DNA from 3 places in the Tunturiibacter gelidiferens genome. Region 1 is predicted to be linked to each of the others. Evidence: riboswitches for the same ligand, from Rfam matches in the RefSeq annotation. Region 1 holds a riboswitch; each other region holds the start of a gene.
The links. A riboswitch is a leader RNA that binds a small molecule or an ion and turns the genes downstream of it on or off. The one in region 1 is predicted to bind cobalamin.
Positions count from the first base shown of each region.

Region 2: another riboswitch for cobalamin. It lies ahead of cobG (precorrin-3B synthase); the one in region 1 lies ahead of cobU (bifunctional adenosylcobinamide kinase/adenosylcobinamide-phosphate guanylyltransferase).
Region 3: another riboswitch for cobalamin. It lies ahead of RBB81_RS22035 (TonB-dependent receptor); the one in region 1 lies ahead of cobU (bifunctional adenosylcobinamide kinase/adenosylcobinamide-phosphate guanylyltransferase).

Region 1 is NZ_CP132938.1:1,660,132-1,664,248, forward strand. It holds gene cobT (nicotinate-nucleotide--dimethylbenzimidazole phosphoribosyltransferase) at 1-112, opposite strand, end outside; gene RBB81_RS07635 (cobyrinate a,c-diamide synthase) at 119-1,510, opposite strand; gene cobU (bifunctional adenosylcobinamide kinase/adenosylcobinamide-phosphate guanylyltransferase) at 1,507-2,037, opposite strand; cobalamin riboswitch at 2,186-2,360, opposite strand; gene hemG (protoporphyrinogen oxidase) at 2,387-3,796, opposite strand; gene hemH (ferrochelatase) at 3,874-4,117, opposite strand, start outside.
Region 2 is NZ_CP132938.1:4,055,969-4,060,085, reverse strand. It holds gene ispG (flavodoxin-dependent (E)-4-hydroxy-3-methylbut-2-enyl-diphosphate synthase) at 1-819, opposite strand, end outside; tRNA gene RBB81_RS17705 (tRNA-Arg) at 885-961, shown strand; cobalamin riboswitch at 1,217-1,410, shown strand; gene cobG (precorrin-3B synthase) at 1,466-2,803, shown strand; gene RBB81_RS17695 (precorrin-8X methylmutase) at 2,806-3,429, shown strand; gene RBB81_RS17690 (precorrin-2 C(20)-methyltransferase) at 3,441-4,117, shown strand, end outside.
Region 3 is NZ_CP132938.1:5,138,065-5,142,181, reverse strand. It holds gene RBB81_RS22050 (nuclear transport factor 2 family protein) at 95-571, opposite strand; gene RBB81_RS22045 (hypothetical protein) at 616-789, opposite strand; gene RBB81_RS22040 (AraC family transcriptional regulator) at 898-1,872, shown strand; cobalamin riboswitch at 1,996-2,190, shown strand; gene RBB81_RS22035 (TonB-dependent receptor) at 2,259-3,203, shown strand; gene RBB81_RS22030 (hypothetical protein) at 3,549-3,752, opposite strand; gene RBB81_RS22025 (hypothetical protein) at 3,912-4,117, shown strand, end outside.

The sequences.
Region 1 (4,117 bases):
CTCGCGCTCGCGCAAGCCATTGTTGACTTGGCGCTTCGATTGTCGACGTGATTTTAGGATCGATTAATTGAGTTGATGCGTTCACCCATCCCTCCAGACCCAGAGTCTGCACGCCGCCTCACTTCGTCACCGCCTGCGGGATTCGCGCTCGTCGAACTGTAGCGACAAAATCTCTCGCGATCTTAGGGTTCGCTCGCAGGTGTAGATGGACATAACTGGCCAGCACATTGCCTTGACGGAACCCTTCAAGCTCTTCTTTCCCGGACATTGAGTATTGCACGCGATAACATGTTGCCGCTTCTCCCCGCGAGACGATACAGGAGTAGTGAAAGCTATGCCCGCGCACAGTTGTCCCCTTCACGCCCAGCAGACAGTCTTCAGTGAACTCTACGGTGACGTATCCAAACTGTACGAGCTTACCGGTCATCTGCATCGAGAGTGGCAGCACGTCAGCCATTGCGAAGGTCTCTCCGCTGGCGGTGCTAAGGCTCTTGGACAGATAAATCATTCCACCGCACTCCGCATAGATCGGTCTTCCCGAAGCAGCGAAGGCACGAACATCATCCAGCATGCTCCGATTGTTGCTCAACTGTTCTGCATGGAGTTCGGGATATCCTCCTCCTAAGTAGAGTCCGTCCAGTCCTGTTGGAAGACACCTATCGTGCAGTGGACTGAACTGAACGATCTCGGACCCCTGTTCGCGCAGTAGATCCAGATTGTCCTCGTAATAGAACGAGAAAGCGTGATCCGATGGCACGCCGATTCGCACAGCTTCTTCAGATTGCGAGTGCCTCACGCCTGAATCCTGATCCTCGTTCAGCTTCAAACCGCACTGGAGTTCAAGCAAACGATCAAGATCGAAGAACCTTTCTGCAAGCGCAGCCAGTGTGTCGATCGCAGTATCATCTTCAGTCGCAGCCTCAGCTGCACCCTGCAGGCCTAGATGCCGCTCGGGAATTGCGATCGTCTGATCACGGGGCAGCCAACCCAGAATCTTCGTCCTGCACGAGGTCTCAATCGCCGCCCGCAGCATCTCGTAGTGCCTCTCGGTCGCAACGCGATTCAAAATCACACCCGCAAGCCGCAAATCCGGATCGAACATCTCAAAGCCGAGCAGAACCGCAGCGATGCTCCTAGCTGTTTTCGCGGCGTCGACGACCAGCACCACAGGCAGCATTAGCAGCTTGGCGATCTCCGCTGTACTGCCCGCTTCTGTGTTTCCGCTCTTCCCATCGAACAATCCCATCATGCCTTCAGCGACCAGAACATCCGCTTCTCGCGCGGCATCTCGCAGAACGTTGCGATTAGCCTCTTCGCTCAGCATCCATGTATCAATATTTCGAGCCTTTCGCCCGCATATTCGCGTGTGATGTCCAGTATCCAGAAAGTCGGGTCCACATTTAAATGGCTGCACAGCGAGCCCACGTCGTCGGAGCCCCGCCATAATCGCCAGTGCAACCGTCGTCTTGCCAACGCCGCTAGCGGTGCCCGACACTAACAGGCCTCTCACAGCGTCACCTCAAGATGTCCCTTCAAGGCAAGCGGCAGTCCCGCCACCATCAACACAACATCATCGGCAACTCTTGCCACGCTTTGATTGATCTCGCCCAGCAAATCGCGATATCGCCGCCCCAGGGGATACGCCGGCACCACCCCGCTGCCTACCTCGTTCGAAACCAACACCACTGAACAACTTGCCGACCGCAACGCCTCACATAAAGCCTCGACGCGCCGATCCACAGCCCCCCGATCGTCACCTTCGGCCTCAAGAAGATTCGCTGCAAAGATCGTCAGGCAATCAACCACCATCACATCGCAGCTGGATCCCCGCTGCGCCAGCACCTGAACCAGCTCCAGTGGCTCCTCCACGGTGATCCACTCTGCCGGCCGCTCTTCGCGATGCCGTTCGATCTTCCTCTGCATCTCGTCGTCCGAGACCTTCGCCGTCGCCACAAAGATCACGCGGCTCTCTCGCTCGGCAAGCTGTTGCGCATAACGGCTCTTGCCGCTGCGAACGCCACCAAGAACGAGTGTCACGGAACTCTGGCGCATCTCCTGCATCGTTAGCTCCTCGCCCGGCATCTTTCGAAGCAATCGAGCAGAGCGGGATGAATTTTAGGCAGCGCTCGGGCAGACTCTTACAGTCGGCGAGAATGCTCTCCAGCTCTCCCAGCGAAGCTGAATCAAGCCTGATCGGCCACCAGCAGGTCTCCTGACTTACGCTTCGTCGAGCTCTGACTCACCTTCCCAGGACGAATCCCAGTGGCTTAGTACCAATCGTCAAAACTCTCAGCGCTTACAGTTACGGGGTAGCGACGGATTCACACCGTCTTCCCAACACCAGTGTAGAAAAAGACTATCCCGGTCATTGCGCCGGGTCAAATCTTTACAACTCCGCGACCTCCGCTAGACCTTCGCTCTCCCGTGCCATCCGCCGCGCCGCAACCCGAGCATCGCGCACCAGATCGGGCACGCCCACGCCATGATACCCGTTGCCGAGCAACCACAATCCGTCGAGCGCGCTCACTCGCTCATCGAGCTTCTTCATCCGCTCCAGATGTCCCACTGCGTACTGCGGAAGACTGCGAGGCCAACGTCGCACCACAGTGACCTGCGGCTCCGGCAGCGGACCCAGAATCCTCGCCAGCTCCATCCGCGCCACAGCGGCTGTCTCGTCATTACCGCACCGCATCAGCCGTTCGGCCGCTTTCCCGCCAAAGAAGGCTCGCACCAGCCGTCCTCCCTGCGGTACCCGGTCTTCAAACTTCTGATCGACAAAGGTACCCGCAAGCAGCAGACTATCGGAGCCTGGCGGCACCAGAAAGCCGAACCCGGGCGGAACAGGAAACTTCGCGGCGTCAGGAAATCCAAATGCTGCTACCACCGCAGAGCTTGCGTCCATCTCCATCAAAGGAGCGACCTCGGGGTCCACCGGAGACAGTAGGGAACACGCAACATCGACCGGCGCAGCCATCATCACTGCGTCGAAACGTTCGACACCTCGCGCCGTTCCTACCAGCCATCCCTCTTCGCCGTACGAGATGAACCTTACCTCCGCGAGCAGTCGAACCCAATCCTCAGGAATCGCAGCGATCATACGATCCACCAGCGTTCCCATGCCGCTCCTCAATGTTGTAAACACGGAGTGTCTCTTTGCCGCAACACTCGCCTGCAATGCGCCTATCAAACTGCCGCGCTCCCGCTCCATCGCGACAAAGGGAGCCATCACCGCACGCACGCTCAACTTCGTCACATCGCCGCCAAACACGCCGCTCAGAAGGGGTGCTCCTATCTTTGCCAGCACCTCATCTCCAAAATGGCGGCGAACAAACTCCGCAACGCTCTCGTCCTGGTCAGGGGCGGCCTCACGCAACTCCTCTGCTCGTCCCATCTCTTCGTGATACGCCAGCTTCGCCGCAGCGCTGAACATATCCGAAGCATCCATCGCATCGAGATCGACCGGCACCATCATCCGCATACCATCCGGCATCGCCTGCAGCTTCTTGTCCACCAGCACATAGGTCTTGCGCGTCGCGTCATTCGACGGCATCACTTCATTGCCCAGGCCAAGCTCTTCTGCCAGCTCCCGCGCCCACGGCTTCTCCGTCACCCACGCATCGGGCCCGCATTCAATGACGAACCCGCCTTCATGAACCGTCTCGATGATTCCACCCAGTCGCGTCGAGGCTTCGAACAACACCACCTGCAACGATGCGCCGTTGCGCGCCAGACGCGCCAACTCGTACGCCGCCGCCAGCCCGGCCACCCCGCCGCCAACAATCGCAACGCGCTTCATCTTCTCTCCAGAAAAATATTCAGCAATAAAAATCGGAGGCCAGAGCCTCCGCCTTCGGCCCTCAAGACAGCCTATACCTACGCCGGAACCAACACCTCATCGACAGTCGCCTTATATTTGCCGGAGACGACGTCGACCAGCGCCTCCACCAGCACCTCGGAGTCATTCAGGCTCTCCGCACGCCAAAGCTTCAGACCCAACTCGCTCGCAGTCTGACGAAAGGCGATGTCGATGTCGTACAGAATCTCCACGTGATCACAGAGAAACCCAACCGGTTGCATCACCACGCCCACATGCCCTTCGGCTTTGATTGCCTTCAGC
Region 2 (4,117 bases), 2.4 Mb from region 1:
CGACCGGTCCCCACCCGGCGTCGGAGTCAAACTAACCCGGATCGTATCCCCGATCCCAGACAGCAGCAAAGGAGCCAGACCCGCAGCCGAAGCCACCACGCCCTTCATCCCCATCCCGGCCTCGGTCAGCCCGAGATGCAGCGCATAGTCGCAACGCTTCGCCAACTCGGTATAAACATCGATCAGATCTCGAACCCCCGACACCTTCGCCGACAAAATAATCTGATCCCGTCGCAATCCATACCGCTCCGCGGCAGCGGCGTTATCAAGAGCCGACACCACCATCGCCTCCATCATCACGTCGCGAGCGGCCAGGGGATTGGCCGACTTCGAATTTTCGTCCATCATCTTCGTCAGCAGCGCCTGATCGAGCGAACCCCAGTTCACACCAATCCGCACCGGCTTTTGATGCTCAACCGCAACCTCAACCATCGTCCGGAAGTTGTCATCGTCCTTCCGACCGATCGACACATTGCCCGGATTGATCCTGTACTTCGCGAGCGCCTTCGCCGTCTCGGGATACTTCCGCAGCAGTAGGTGACCGTTGTAGTGAAAGTCGCCAATGATCGGAGTCGACCAGCCCTTCTTCGCCAGCTCCTCGACGATCGCCGGCACAGCCTTCGCCGCCTCGTCATTGTTGACCGTCACGCGCACCATCTCCGAGCCGGCGCGAGCCAGCGCCGCAATCTGCTGCACCGAACTCTCGACATCAGCCGTATCCGTATTGGTCATCGACTGCACCACAACCGGCGAATCCGACCCAACTCGAACTCCACCAATGTTCACCGTTACCGCACGTCGACGCTGTATCTCAGGCATAAACTCTCCACCCTCAAGTTTACCACCGCAACACCAACAACCTACGCGATACACTACCGAAACGTGGCCCGGTAGCTCAGTTGCATAGAGCAGCGCACTCCTAACGCGAAGGTCGCAGGTTGGACTCCTGCCCGGGCCACCACCAGCAAAAATATCTGAAGCTCGGTACCCGTCAGGACTCCTGCCCAAGCCACCACGCCACAAATGTCCGAATCGCGCTTCGCGTCAGGACTCCTGCCCGGGCCACCACCAGCAAAAAATATCTGAAGCTCGGTACCCGTCAGGACTCCTGCCCAAGCCACGACCGCCAAACGAACCCCAAACGCAAGCCTGACAAAGCGTTGACATCTGTTGCTTTACACGAATTCACGACGTTGTTCGGAATATTTATCTGATCTATACTCGAACTGTTTCCGGTGGTTGCTTCCAAGGAGCAAACCAAAAGGGAATCCGGTGAGAATCCGGAACTGCCCCGCAGCGGTAATCAGGAACGAAAGCTCTAAACAAAGCACTGGTCTGGTTGCGGACTGGGAAGCTGGAGCCATTAGGTAGCCTGTGAGTCCGAAAACCTGCCGAAAACAGTGCCTAAATTGGGCACAATGACACACGCTTCCGAGGGGAAGGTCGGGTGGCCGCAGCCTAATTCATGAGCTGCGTTTCCCGACGATTCTTGCGGCGGCGAGTCAAGAAAGAAAGTCGCATGATGAGAGTTGGAGAGAGTTTCTGCCCTGGAATTCTTCATGCCGTCCAGGCGAAAGACGGTCTACTCACTCGGATAAGAGTGCCGGGAGGGATGATTACTCCAAGCCAACTCACCGCTGTCGCAGAACTTTCCGCTTCATTCGCGGATGGGAACGTCGACATCACTTCACGATCAAATATCCAACTGCGGGCCATTAAGACTAAAGATCTCAGCTCCTTAGTTCACGGTCTCGACCTCGCGGGCTTTCTTCCATCACCGTTACATGACCGAATCCGCAATATTGTGGCAAGTCCCTTCGCAGGCTTAGGCTTCGGCGAGATCTTGGATACTCAGCCATTCGTTCGAGAGCTAGATCGTCGTCTCATCGCCGATCATGTGATAGCCGGTCTACCGCCTAAGTTCAGTTTTGCCATCGATGGCGGAGGACGCTGGTTTGGTCGCGACTGCGACGATCTCGCCCTACGAGCAGTGAACGTTGATAACACGCCTCTGTTTCACCTCGCAATCGGGGGGATCCTGTCTGGCTTTGGCGTAAGAGTCGATGAGGCCGTGGACTGCATACTCGAGGCTGCAAAGATGTGCGTCGAGATCTCAAAAGAACTCGAAATGCCTGCAAGGGGAAGGAAAATCGCGTCAGCACCAAGAGCGATGAATCGATTGCTCGACGCGTTATCTGATTTTCTCGTGGCTTGTCCGTTTCCCGACGGTTTAGGCGACGTCGACGATATGCCGGTAGGAATCTACCCATGCGAGCGAGTGGGTTTCGTAGACTTGGTTCCCTCGGTTCCTCTTGGACGACTAACTGCAGAGCAGATAAGGTGTATGGCCTCAATCGCAAAGAGATGGGATGGAGATATTCGATTGGCTCCATGGCGAGGTGTTGTCCTCGGATCTATTCCTGAAAGTTCGGTCAGTCAGATTACTGCAAAGCTTGAGGCAGTTGGTCTATCGTCTGATGGCAAAGATGGATACCGGGGGGTAGCTGCTTGTGCGGGCATTGTCGGCTGTGATGCCTCTCTGGCTGATGTGAGACATCATGCATCTTTGTTGGCGCTCCGCCTAGCCGGCCGCTACACACAACCAGGCTGGACGGTCAATATTTCAGGATGTGAAAAACAATGCGCGATGCGAAGTGGTGCGACCGCCGAACTGATAGCAAGTTCCTCGGGCTACAGTTTGCGGATCAATGGGCAATTTATTGCTTCAAACTGTTCGCTTGAATCTGCCATCGACAACGTGGCCGCATGTCAGGCAGAAATACCCATTGAGGTTTTTTCGTGAGGATGATTTATAAGAAAGACGCGCAGGATATTTATCGAGAATCCTTTGAGATTATCAGGGCTGAGTCCGACCTGTCCGCCTTTACACCAGACCTCGCTCGGGTGGTGGTAAGGATGATTCACGCATGCGGGATGACGGATCTGCCGCAATACGTCTCTGCCTCACCGACTGCGATTGAAGTTGGTGAGCAGGCGCTCCTCGCAGGAAAGCCCATATTTTGTGATGCAAATATGGTGGCAAATGGGATTACCCGATCCAGGCTTCCAAAAGACAATGAAGTGATCTGCACCCTGAGCGATCCAAAAACTGGTGAGATAGCGAGGAGATTTGACACGACTCGCAGTGCGGCAGCTCTGGAACTTTGGCGCGACAAGCTTGACGGTTCTATTGTCGTGATCGGAAATGCACCCACGGCTTTGTTCCACCTGCTCGAAATGCTCGAAGCAGGTGCACCGACTCCCGCTCTCATCATCGGCGTTCCTGTTGGCTTCGTCGGCGCTGCGGAGTCCAAGATGGCGCTAGAGACTAACCCCCTGAATCTACCTTATTTGACAATACGAGGACGTCGCGGTGGAAGCGCCATCGCAGCGGCTGCCGTCAACGCTCTGGCAAGTGAGGAAGAATGATCGAGAGCACGATGCCAGGACAACTATTCGGTGTTGGACTAGGACCTGGCGATCCAGAGCTTATCACTCTCAAAGCTCTACGCATCATCAGGCAAGCTCACGTTGTTGCTTATCCGACAGCTAAGCACGGCCAGAGCAACGCGCGTTGTATCGTGAGCTCAGAGTTGACGCTCGAGCAGATTGAGTTGCCGATGATCTACCCAATCACAACGCAGACGACGGATCACCCAGGCGGGTACGAGGCAATCATCGCCCAGTTCTATGACGACATGGCTGAGCAGATCGCCGCTCATCTTCATGATGGTCGAGACGTCGCGGTTCTTTGTGAGGGCGATCCATTTTTCTATGGCTCTTTCATGTATCTTCACGACAGGCTAGCTCACCGTTTCTCTACCGAGGTGATTCCCGGAATCCCGTCCGTGATGGCGGCTGCGGCAAGGCTCTCGACTCCTCTCGTTAGAAGGGATTCAGAGCTGACTATACTGCCTGCAACTCTTTCAGAAGATGCATTGGTCGCCCGGCTAAATCCTTGGAGCGCATTCGCGATAATGAAGTTAGGCCGCAACTTCACGAAGGTGAAAAACGCTTTGTCCAGAGCTGGGGTCCTAAGTAAGGCCCTCTATATTGAACGCGCAACGATGAGCCGGGAGCAGATAGTTCACCTCAGTGATGTAGATTCTGCTAATGT
Region 3 (4,117 bases), 2.0 Mb from region 1:
GGTGTGATAAAAGAAAGACCCCAAAAGCATACGCTGCCACCAACCCTTTCGAGGGGCTTCGGTGGCAGAGCCTCACGTCAAAGGGTCGTCGAGCCTAAAGGCCAAGCTCCGTAAGGCCCGGGTGGTCGTCTGGGCGCCGGCCAAGTGGCCAATGAAAGAGCCGCTCACTCTCTTTGATAGGGAGATCGTTGATGCAGGCATAACGATGGTGCATCACGCCGTCGTTGTCGAACTCCCAGTTTTCATTGCCGTAAGAGCGGTACCACTGGCCGGTTGCGTCATGCGATTCGTAGGCAAAACGAACCGCGATGCGGGAGCCTCCAAAGGCCCACAGCTCCTTGATGAGCCGATAATCCAACTCCTTTTGCCATTTGCGAGTGAGAAACTGAACGATCTGCTCTCGTCCGTTGACGAACTCAGAGCGATTGCGCCACTTGCTGTCAAGGGTATAAGCAAGGCAAACCTGTTCGGGATTGCGCGAGTTCCAGCCGTCTTCGGCCTTGCGTACCTTAAGGATCGCCGTCTCCTGCGTGAACGGCGGGACGAGTGCGATTGCCTGTTCCTTGCTCATGTCTATGCTCCTTCGAACTGCGCCGATTGGCCGCTAAACATACCCTATCTGTGAAGCATTACGGTCAGAACAAAAGCAAACAGAGCAATGATACCGACAACTGTGCCAAGAAGGCCCGTCGCGATAAAGATCGTTGCCGAGCGTTTGTTCTCGGGTTTGGGCGGGGTGATGCCGACTGTCATGATGAAGCCGTCGACTACTCCCTGGATAAGTCCCATCTCAGTTTCCTCTCCCTAGAGATACCGGATTTTCAATGGGCGCATGTGGCTGATCTTGCGGTAGGTTGTCTGTTCTTGCTGGATCTATGATGAATAAGGAGATCGTGCATGACTGGGTTCGGTGGCGGGACAGGCAGCGAAGGTCGAGGAAACGGAGTGCTTAGTAGGCTCGACGCCACCCCTTGCCACGACCCGATGAGGTCGAAACGCATCTCCGTCTTGATGGAAGGGGAGTCGGTGCCTCTGCTCCCTGGACAACCCACTACCAATAACGCACGCTCACCCTGGACTGGCATGATGCTGGAGAGGCATCGCCTCGGCGCAGTAGCCATACCGGAACATGAGCACACAACGTTTTGTCTGCATCTTCAATCCAGTGGTCCGGTCGAGATGGACTGGCACAGCTCCGGACAGAAAGGCTGTGTCCGATCAGATGTTGGCAGCCTAATCCTACTGGCGCCGGGGACCCGAGACAGCCTGCTCTGGTATGGGCCTTCGCAGCGTATCGTGGCATCCCTGGAGCCATCGCTGCTTAGTCAGGCTGCCGAACAAATTGGTATCAGAGGGCCGTGCGACTTCGAAAATCAGTGGTCGTTTCAAGATGAACAGTTGCGTCTCCTGCTAACGGAGATGGAGCGAGAGATGAACGCAGGCTGGCCCATGGGATCTCTTTATGGAGATATATTGGGGATGTCCTTGTCGATAGCTCTCATCAAGAAGTATGGGCTTACTTCATCGGCCCCCGCCAGAATAAAAGGCGGGCTTTCGCGCCCGAATCTCCGGCGAGTGCAGTCATACATAGAAGCAAATCTGCATCGGGATATTCGCCTCCAGGAGTTGGCGGCCCTCACAGACTTAAGTGTCTTTCACTTCGCACGGTCTTTTAGGGAGAGTTCAGGATCCACGCCGCATCAATACATCGTGAGTATGAGAGTCCAGAAGGCGAAGACACTTCTCTTGCGAGCAGAGTGGACTATTCAACAGGTTGCTTCCGCTACCGGGTTTTCGGATGGAGGTCGGTTCTCGAAGATCTTCCGGAAGTTCACGGGGATAAGTCCGACCGTCTGGCGACGAACGGTTTAGCTCATCGCACCGGGGATCGTTGCGCAGCGTGCTCACAGACTGAATTACTCAACTGCTGAAACCGTGAAAATCGTCACTGGAGACAATCCTGTTGATATCGCAAACTTTTCTCTTATGCTAGTTTGTAAGAGAAACATCCTAGGTGCCCGCGAGGGCATAAAAGGGAAGCCGGTGTGAGTCCGGCATGGTCCCGCCACTGTAATCAGGAAAAGACCCTTCACTAGCCACTCAGTCCATCGGGGAAGGCGAAGCGTCAGGAGCCGCTCAACAGCAGCTTCGCCTGTAAATCAGGAGACCTACCCAGGAGAAGTCGTGATTCTACCCCGCGTGGAAACGGGGGCGATCGCTCACTCATCCTGAGCTTAGCCTGATTACCACGCCATTTTTTGAGGCGTAATGCTGCTATCGAAGTCAAGCTCTCCTTCCATCAAAACGCTCCTGTCTCTTCTAGCGTTCGCATCGCTCGTTCTAACACATCGCTTCTGCGAGCCGCAACCGGAGGCAGCATCTCCGGTGCCATCACCGACCGGAGCGGGGCCGTTGTCGTAGGAGCAGCGCTCAAGCTGGTCAACACCGCTCAGCAGACAACCTACAACACAGTCTCCGACAAACAGGGCTTCTACACCTTTCCAAATCTTCCAGTAGGTCACTACGACATTGACATCGCCGCGATAGGCTTCAACGCGCAGCGAAAAACCGGCCTGTCTGTAGACGCCGACTCCGCTCTACGCATCAACGCCTCCCTGGAAATCGGTACACGATCCGACGTCGTAGTCGTCACCAGCGAAGCCGGCGTTCAGGTCGACACCACCGCCACCCATCTGGGCGAAGTAGTCTCCGGAGATCAGATGACCGCTATCCCCCTCAACGGCCGCAGCTACACCGACCTGCTCGCCATCCAGCCCGGCGTCGCCCCTATCTCAACCCTTCTGCCCAGCTCCGTCATCATGGCCGGAGTCACTGGTGGCCTCGATCCCTCCGGCGACGCAAACCCCGGCAACCTCTCCATCAACGGTCAGCGCGAATCCTCCAACGGATTCCTGGTCAACGGAATAGACGTTCAGGAGCACATGAATGGAGGCACCTCCGTCATCCCGAACCTAGACTCCATCGAAGAGTTCCGCGTCCTCACCGCCAACTTCGATCCCGAGTATGGCAACTACAACGGCGGCATCGTCACCGTTGTCAGCAAATCAGGCACAAATCGCTTCCGCGGCAAAGCCTTCGAGTTCTTCCGCAACACCAACCTCGACGCCAGGGGCTACTTCGATCGAACCCGCGCCCCCTTCAATCAAAATCAGTTCGGCGGAGCCATCGGCGGCCCCATTTAGCAGGACAAACTATTCTTCTTCGCCGACTATCAGGGAACCCGGACCACGCAGGGCGTCTCCACGGGGAACATCTCCGTCCCCTCCCTCGCACAACGCTCCGGCAACTTCGACGACCTCACCGGATCTGTCAGCGGTTCCTATCTCGCATCGCTGCTGAGCCAGCAACTAGGACGCACCATCACCGCCGGCGAACCTTACACCAGCGTCTTTCCTGACGGAAACATCCCCCAGAGCGCATGGTCCGCCCCCGCAAAAAATCTTCTCCAATACATCCCCTCCCCAAACGTCGGCCAAAATCAGTTCTCCAGCTCCTCCTTCTCGCAAACCGTCCGCGACGATAAAGGGTCAGCACGAGTCGACGGCAACAGCCGGTTCGGCCAGCTGTCCGGCTACTATTTCATCGACGACTACAGCCTCGACAACCCGTATCCTGGCTCCGTCGCTGGTGCGAGCATCCCCGGATTCGACGCTCTCTTCATCGGTCGTGCCCAACTCTTCTCCGTCGGCGACACCAAGGTCATCGGAGCAAACAAAGTCAACGAATTCCACATCGGCTACCTCCGCAACGCCAACATCATCGGCCAGCCAAAAGGAGGCCTCGGCGTCAGCCTCGCATCTCAGGGCTTCACCGACCCTGCAAACGGAGGCATCTTCGTTCAGGCCCCGCAGTTCGAAGGCGTCGAAAACATCACTTTCCCTACCTTTGTCATGGGCGTCCCCATCACGAACCTAACCCAAATTAACAACACCTTTTACTTCAGCGACGGACTCTCCCGTTCCATCGGCGCGCACACGCTCAAGTTCGGCGTCCAATTTCACATCGACCAGGTCAACGAACACCCCAACGCTACCTTCAACGGCACCTTCAACATCAACGGCACTGAAACCGGTAATCCCTATGCCGACTTCCTCCT